2 linked regions of the Prosthecobacter sp. genome follow. The protein of the gene in region 1 binds, or shares a complex with, the protein of each later gene. Links are inferred from orthologs where the notes say so. Each region holds a gene or a part of one and is shown in the gene's direction. Other genes may lie near its edges. The genes, in order: U1A53_RS18120 and smc.

The links.
Region 2: the proteins of U1A53_RS18120 (region 1) and smc are in contact, whole or in part, in a crystal structure (PDB 3ZGX), measured with the Bacillus subtilis proteins. The link is inferred for Prosthecobacter sp. from one-to-one orthologs.

Annotation. Positions count from the first base shown.
Region 1 is NZ_JAXMIH010000015.1:166,524-169,598, reverse strand. Bases 1-2,764 are described here. They hold U1A53_RS18120 (segregation/condensation protein A), read left to right. Parts: upstream 1-930; coding sequence 931-1,599; downstream 1,600-2,764. Other genes in these bases: U1A53_RS18110 (hypothetical protein), read right to left, coding at 2,590-2,757; U1A53_RS18115 (hypothetical protein), read right to left, coding at 1,627-2,526; U1A53_RS18125 (hypothetical protein), read left to right, coding at 1-795. Also shown: tRNA dihydrouridine synthase DusB, read left to right, coding at 2,810-3,075. UniProt on the Bacillus subtilis protein: Participates in chromosomal partition during cell division. May act via the formation of a condensin-like complex containing Smc and ScpB that pull DNA away from mid-cell into both cell halves.
Region 2 is NZ_JAXMIH010000023.1:672,732-677,549, reverse strand. What follows is about bases 74-4,580. They hold smc (chromosome segregation protein SMC), read left to right. Parts: upstream 74-453; coding sequence 454-4,380; downstream 4,381-4,580. Other genes in these bases: U1A53_RS23345 (hypothetical protein), read left to right, coding at 4,477-4,580; U1A53_RS23355 (BatA and WFA domain-containing protein), read left to right, coding at 74-267. Outside these bases: more of U1A53_RS23355, read left to right, coding at 1-73; more of U1A53_RS23345, read left to right, coding at 4,581-4,818. UniProt on the Bacillus subtilis protein: Required for chromosome condensation and partitioning.

The DNA of each region.
Region 1 (3,075 bases):
TGGATTGCCAGCCCGGAGGCCGTTGATGCGCAAGTGGAGCAGCCTGCCGCCGCCACAGGAAACAAGCCGGCGATCCGCGTGCTGCTGGAGACGATGCACCATGAGGCCACCCTGAAGGACCTGCGCTTCAATTTCAGCCAGCTCATTCTGAAGACCGTGCTGGGCGAGGAGGGGGCGCTGGTGGAGGACTCCGCGACGGTGTTTGGCAGCCCCGAGAACCTGAGCAAGGAGGGACTGAAGCCCTATGATCTGATCATTCTGAATGGCAGGCTGAGCGGCAACATGACCCCGCAGGCCTTCTCACCCGAGATGCTCAAGCTGCTGGAGGACCATGTGTTTCGCGGTGGTTTCTTGTTGGTGATCGCCGGCAGTGCCGAACTTGGAAAAGGAGAAGCCCTGCCCTTTTACAATCCGCTGCTGACGCAGTTCGGCATGACCTTCAATGACCGGCCGGCGACGGTGCCAGGGACACAAATCCGCCCGTCCCAGTTGGAGCAGGATCGCGAGCATCCGCTGCTGCATGAGCTGGAAATGCTTTACCCATGTCATGGGACGACCTTGAAGCTGACGAATCGCAAAGCGCTCGCGCTGGCCTTCCTCGGCGACGAGCCCTGTCTGGCCGTGGTGCCGCATGGGTTTGGCTGGGTGATCGCGCTGGGTGGCGGCAGCGGCTGGATGAATCAGGGCATGGACCCCCAGAGACGGCCCAAAGCAAACTTCGCCGAGGCGAACCAGCAATTCGTTCGCAATCTGGTGCTGCTGGTGGGCGCGGTGCGGAAAGGTGTCAGGCGCTAAGGCCGGAAACACCCGCCGGGCAGAATACTCGTCCTCCCGGGTTGCCTTGGCCGGTTCTCCGGTCTATCTCGGCGCGTGGAAGATACCGACTACAAAGTCAGACTTGAGATTTTCGAAGGCCCTCTGGACCTCCTTTTGTACCTGATCAAAAAGGAGGAGATCGACATTTATAACGTGTCGCTGGAGCGCATCACGCGGCAGTACCTCGATTACATCGACACGTTCAAAGCGCTGAACATCGAGCTGGCGAGCGAGTTCATCGTGATGGCGGCCAATTTGATGTACATCAAGAGCCGCGAACTGCTGCCGCAGGACGTGCAGCCGCCGGAAGAAGACGCCGAGGAGGATGATCCGCGCTGGGAGCTGATCCGGCAGCTCATGGAGTACAAGAAATTCAAGGAGGCCGCCCAGTTCCTCGGCGTGCAGGAGGTGAAGGGCGATGAATTGTTCGTCACGACGCCAGAACTGCCCGATCTCGACGCCCCGGTGGAGACGCTGGGCCAGGTGGGCATCTTTGACCTGATCCGCGCCTTCCAGCGCATCCTGAAGCGCTTCGAGAACGCGAGCGACTTCCGCGAGATCGTCAATGACCGCTACACGGTGGCCGACAAGATCGAGTACCTGCTCAACATCATGCCGGTGGGCGGCAAGATGAAGTTTGAGGAGCTGTTCACCGATGCCGCCAGCCGTGGAGAGGTGATCGTGACTTTCCTGGCGATGCTGGAGCTGATCAAACTCAACCACCTGCAAGTGGAGCAGGAGCAGTTGCTGGGCGAGATCGTCGTGGTGCGGCCTGCGGTGTAGGATTCAGGGTTGGAATCAGTCTTGGACTCAATTATCGACCGGACGCCTCGGCATGTTGTCGAAAACAGTGCTGACATCATCCTGAATGATCCAGCGGATGCTGTCATCCACGTTGGAAACCGTGAAGTTCCAGCTCTCTCTCCTGTCCACCAACTTCCCGTCCTCAGCGGGAGGATTGAAAGTCCAGCTCTCCACAGCCTGGATTGCGGCCTTCACCGCATGCATTCTCCAGTCACTAGCTTCGTACTGACCTCCTTTCAATTCCCTGGTCCAGTGCTTCTCCACGGACGCTTTGCCTTCCGGGGATATGGTAAAATCCAGACGAAACTTAGCCTGTTTGCCTTGCCATTGAAAATCTTGGGGAAGTTGAGGACTGACGAACATTTTCACCTCGCCTCCAGACCAGACAGGCGTGACCTCCGGGGTTTTCCCGCCATCAACGAGCAGAAATGGCCAAAATCGTTTCATGCTGCCGCTCTCAAAAGCCCCGCCACGGTCGCCCATCACGAACCCGTCTCCGTCTTTATGCGCATACAGCCTCATTTTCCCGAGTTCGTTCGAAAACCTCATATCCGGCCACTTGGCAACATACCCCTTTAGAGCAATCGAAACACTTCCATCCTTGGCCACCTGATAAGTTCCCCGGTAGCCTGCAATGCCGACTCCATACTCTCCCAGCACGACCTTTCCATCCGGCTCGAAGCTGATGACTGAGTCCGAATCCATACCATACATTTTGCCGTCGCGTGAGACAAACACCACTGTCTTTCCAGCATCATGTCTTTGGGAAATGAAATTCACAACCTCGCTCCTTTGCAGAAATTTGGGAGGCGCAGAACGCTGCTGGGCAGCGCATGGCAGGGCAATGGCGAAGATCAAAAGGAGGTGTTTGTACATGGCATACTTTTGCTGGATGAGCTGCAGCATGCCTAGCATGCTTGCATCCTGAGCTTATTTCACCCCATACGGGTGTGGCGTGTAAAGTTAAACCTACTTCCCCTTCGCCACCGCAGGAGCAGGCGGAGCCACGCGGCTGAGCTTTGTGGCCGTGCCGAGCAGCCAGAACAGGCCGCCGATGCTGCCGATCAGGGCAAGCGCGGCCACCACGGTCCAAAGGCCGGGGAGAAGCGGTTTGCGGAAGCGGCGGCGTCTTGCCATCAGGAAATGTGACACGGCTTGCCGCACTGTGCCAGCGCGGCTATGATCGAAGATGCTTCCCTGGCTCAACAACGACCACTTTCCCCTCTATCTGGCCCCCATGGCCGGGGTGACGGACGTGATCTTCCGCCGTTTGTGCAAAGAACAGGGCGCGGATGTGATGGTGACCGAGTTCGTCAGCGCCGAGGGCATCCTGCAACGCGATGACCGCACGCGGCACTACACGGACTTCGATGACGAGCAGCGCCCGCTCGGTGTGCAGCTATTCGGCTCCGACGGCGTGCGCATGGGTGAAGCCGCGCGGAAAATCATCGACTG
Region 2 (4,818 bases), on another replicon or contig:
GCCTCCGACGATCCCGCCAACGACCTGCTCGCCCTCAATCGCATTGGTGCCTGGGAAACAGGCGACCGCAGCGGCACCTGTGCCTTGATCTCCGACGCTGAAACGAATCTCCCTGCCCCGCCCTCCGATGTCGCAACTTCCATCCAGCCCGCCGCTCCCATCATCACTGCTTCAGCCTTCAGTACCTGGCCGCAGCGTTTGATCTGGCTGGTGATCGTCGTGCTGCTGCTTGAAAGCTTTCTGTTTCATCGCAAAGCGGTGTATTGAAACTTGTTCACACCTGCTGCGTTTATTCACAGCGAAACAGCTCGGAAAAAGCCCACATATTGTTTCGGAAGCATTAATTAACCCCAAGATAGGGTAAAAAAATGCCTTCAGCCTTGCGGGTAGTGGCTGTGGAATGGTTCAATCCACCTTAGCACTTCTTTTTCGCAGCCTTTTCCCTCTCCAGCCATGTATCTCAAGAGCCTCACCCTTCACGGCTTCAAGTCCTTCGCCGACAAGACCCACTTTGAATTCCACAAAGGCGTCACCGGCATTGTCGGCCCCAACGGCTGCGGCAAATCGAACGTGGTTGATGCCATCCGCTGGGTGCTCGGTGAAACGTCCGCGAAAGCACTGCGTGGTGATGAAATGGCCGACGTCATCTTCAATGGCACCGACAAACGCAAACCCGTGGGCCTCGCCGAAGTCACGCTCACGATGGCGGACTGCGAAGAGTCGCTGAAGGTCGATTTCAATGAGGTCGCCCTCACACGCCGCGTGTTCCGCGATGGTCGCAGCGAATACCGCCTCAACAACACCGTTTGTCGGCTCAAGGACATCCACGATCTCATCGCTGGCACCGGCATCGGTCGTGCGGCTTACTCGATCATGGCGCAGGGTCAGATCGACATGCTTCTCAGCTCGAAGCCTGAAGATCGCCGCACCGTCTTTGAAGAAGCCGCTGGCATCACCAAGTTCAAATCGCAGAAGCGGGAAGCGCTGCGCAAACTCGAATACACGGAAGCCAATCTGCTTCGCGTCGCCGACATCATCGCCGAAGTGAAGCGTCAGATGGGCACCTTGCAGCGTCAGGCCGCCAAAGCACGTCGCTATCAGGCCTTGCTCGAAGACACACGCCTGCTCGACACCCACCTCGCACACAAACAATACACCGAGTTCAGCGGTGAGAAATCCGAGGCCGAAACACAGGTGCGCATACTGGCGAATCAGATCGAAGAATTACAGCGCAAACTACAGGCCGCCGAAACGGAAGCTGCACAAACGCGCGAGGCCTACCACGCGCTCGAATCGCAGATCAGTCAGGCACGTCAACAGGCCCAGGAACTCCGCTCACAGATGCAGAGTGCTGAAGGGCGCATTGGTTTCAACAAAGAGCGCAGCGAGGAACTCGAGGGACGCATCCGTCAAAACGAGGAGCAGATCGCCGCGAACGAAGAACTGCTCGATCAGGCCCGCCGCGATCTCGCCAATGCCGATGAGCAACTTCTCGCGATCACCGACAACATTCAGACGCGTCAGCTCGCGATGAACGAGCACGCGAGCGTGCATCAGAGCATCCTGCCGGAGCGCAACCGCCTGGAAAGTGACCGCCGCGCCATCCGCGAGTCGATCCGCCAGTTTGAAGGCCAGATGGCCGCTAGTGAGGCCCGTGCGCAGTCCTTGAGCAATCAAATCTCCGCCGACCGTCAGCGTCACGAATCGCTCGCGCATGATCGTCAAACCGCCGCGCAGGCCCGTGAGAGCAGCCAGATCGAATACGACGAGTTGCAACGCAACATCCAGGAACTCGAGGAAACGCGCAACCAGCTCGACGAGAAGGCCAAGGACTGCGCCCGTGAGATCATCGAACGCCGCCGCCAGCGCGACGCGATGAACAACGAACTCAACGACCTCCAGCGCAATCTCACGCAGCGCAAGTCACGCCTCGAAATCCTCGAACAACTGCTGCAAAAAGGCGAGGGTCTCTCCTCCGGCACGCAGAGCGTCCTCAGCGGCCTCGACAATCCGGAAGTCTATTCCACCGGCGTTCGCGGCCTGCTCGCCTCCAGCATTGAGGTCGATCCCGATTTCATCCCCGCCATCGAAGCCGCGCTCAAAGATCATCTTCAGGCCGTTCTGCTCACCGAGAGCGAACTCGCCGCGCAGATCATCGACCGCCTCACCGATCACAAAATGGGCCGTGCCTCGCTGGTGCCGCATGATTTCTGCAATCTGCGCAATGCTGCGGATCGTGAACTCATGCCCGCCGGCGCCATCGCCTGGGCCACGGACAAAGTCCGCGTCAAAACTGGCGTGCAGAGCCTCATTGATCACCTGCTGCACAACGTGATCATCGTCGATGACCTGCACACGGCGCTGCGCTTGAAGCGTGAGATGCCGCACCTCGCCATCGCCACCATGCGCGGTGAATTCATCTCCACGGACGGCATCATCAACGGCGGTGCCAGCAAGGAAGAAGGCTCCTCGACCCTGCGTCGCGAAGCCGAAGTGCGCCAGCTCCGCACCGAGGTCGAGGCACTCGAACTCCAGTTCATGGAGAAGGAGGACGCGGTGAAAGCCGTCAGCGCCCAGCTCGAAGACATGCAGCGCGAGGAAGTTTCCCTCCGCGAGCAAAGCCAGCGCGCGCGTGAAGGCTTCTCGCAGTTCCAAGGCAAGATCAGCGTCGTCCAGCGCGCGCTGCAACAAGCCACGGCGAAGCTGGAGAGCGTCGAGTGGGACCAGAACCAGATCCAGGAGCGCATCGGCGGCTCTGAAAGCCAGATCAATCAACTTCGTGAGGCCGCCGCCATCGCGCAGGAGCAGCTTGAGTCTTCCCGCGTCCGCGAAGGCGAGCTCGAACTCGAAATGGAGTCCTTTCTCCGTCGCGAACTCGAATCCAGCGAGCGCCTCAATGAACTCCGCACCGCGCTCGCCCTCGAACAAAGCGCGCTGCATTCCATCGAACGTCAGAAAGCCCCGCTCGGCGTGCGTTTGCAGGAACTTCAGGCCGGCATGAATCGTTTCTCCGAAGAGATCAACACTTGGCGCGTCCGTATTCAGCAGAGCGATGCTGAAAACGCCCGCTTCCAAGAACAGATCGAATCCCAGCGCGGTGCCATTGCCGCCATCGAAGAACATCTCCATGCGCGCACGGAAGAACGCGCTGGATTGTTCGAGCAGGTCAGCCAGCTCGAAACCCAGCTCACACAGCTTCGTCAGAGCTACAACGGCCTCAACGAATCTCGCAACCGCGCCGAAGTCGCCCTCACCCGCGTCGATCTCCGCCTCGAAAACCTCATCAATCAGGTTCAAGAGCGCTACAGCTTCCACATCGACGCCTTCGAGCCCGATTACCACGTCCTCATGGTCACTATCGAGGAGCAGAAGAAAAATCGCAGTCGTGGCAAGAAGGCAGCCGCGAACGCAGCCGAGACTTCTGAGTCATCTGAAAGCACTGAAACAACGGTGTCTGAAGCGTCTGACCAGTCAGAAGTGTCCGAGGAGCCGGAGGCTAAAGAAATCCCCGCCGTCTCCAACCGCGATGAGGACGAAGAACTCGAAAACATCGTCATCCCCGGCGAAGAAGCACAACCAGACTGGGCGTTCGTCATGGAGGTCGTCTATGAACTGCGCCAGAAGCTGGAAGGCATCGGCCCGGTCAATCTGGATGCCATTCAGGAATTCGAGGAACTCGAAGAACGTCACAACTTCCTCGACACCCAGCACAACGACCTCGTCAAATCGAAGGACGAGCTGCTCCAGGTCATCGCGAAGATCAACGAGACCACGAAGACCATGTTCGTCGAGACGTTCACGCAGGTGCGCGGCTTCTTCCATGACAACTTCCGCGAGCTGTTTGGCGCTCAGGCCAAGGCCGACCTCATGCTCATCGACGAAAGCGACCCGTTGGAGTCCGGCATCGAAATCATCGCCAAGCCGCCGGGCAAGAAGCTGCAAACCATCAGCCTTCTCTCCGGTGGCGAACGCAGCATGACCGCCGTGGCGCTGCTGTTTTCGATTTACCAAGTCAAACCCAGCCCGTTCTGCGTGCTGGACGAGCTGGACGCCCCGCTCGATGAAACGAACATCGGCCGCTTCCTCAAGATGCTCGACAAGTTCATCGACAATTCCCAGTTCATCATCGTCACCCACAACAAGCGCACCATGAGCCGCGCGGACGTGATCTACGGCGTCACCATGCAGGAATTCGGCATCAGCAAGCCCGTCGGCGTGCGCATGACGACCGAGGACACCCGCAACACCACCAAATCCGTGGAGGAACTCCAGCTCGATGCTCCAGCCGACAGGCCACGCCTCGAAAGCATGGACGAACAGCAGGAACGTCTCACCGAGATTGAGGAGCAGGAAGAAGAGTCGCCTGCGGTGTTGGTTTGAGGAGGCGGAGCCTCGTCAAGAGGTCAAAAGTCAAGTTGGTCAAGGGTTGTGATCCTTGACTGCTTGACGCCTTGACCGTTGACGCTCCTTTCCTGCATGACCTTCACCATCGAGTCCTTCCAGTTTCATGTGCTGCCGATGCACACGCGGTTCCCGTTCAAGTACGGCATCGCCAGCATGAGCGCGCTGCCGCATCTGTTTGTGACGGTGAATCTGGTGGTCGATGGCAAAGCGGTGGCCGGACTCGCGAGTGAAGGACTGCCGCCGAAGTGGTTCACGAAGGATCCAGACACGCTGTTTGAGGTCGATCTGGCCGAGATGATCGCGGTGATTCAGAATGCGTCACGCATTGCACGACTGGCAGCGGAAAAACCGACGGAATTCTTCGCGTGGTGGCAGAACCTGTATGCGGAGCAGACGAACTGGGCACAGGTAAAA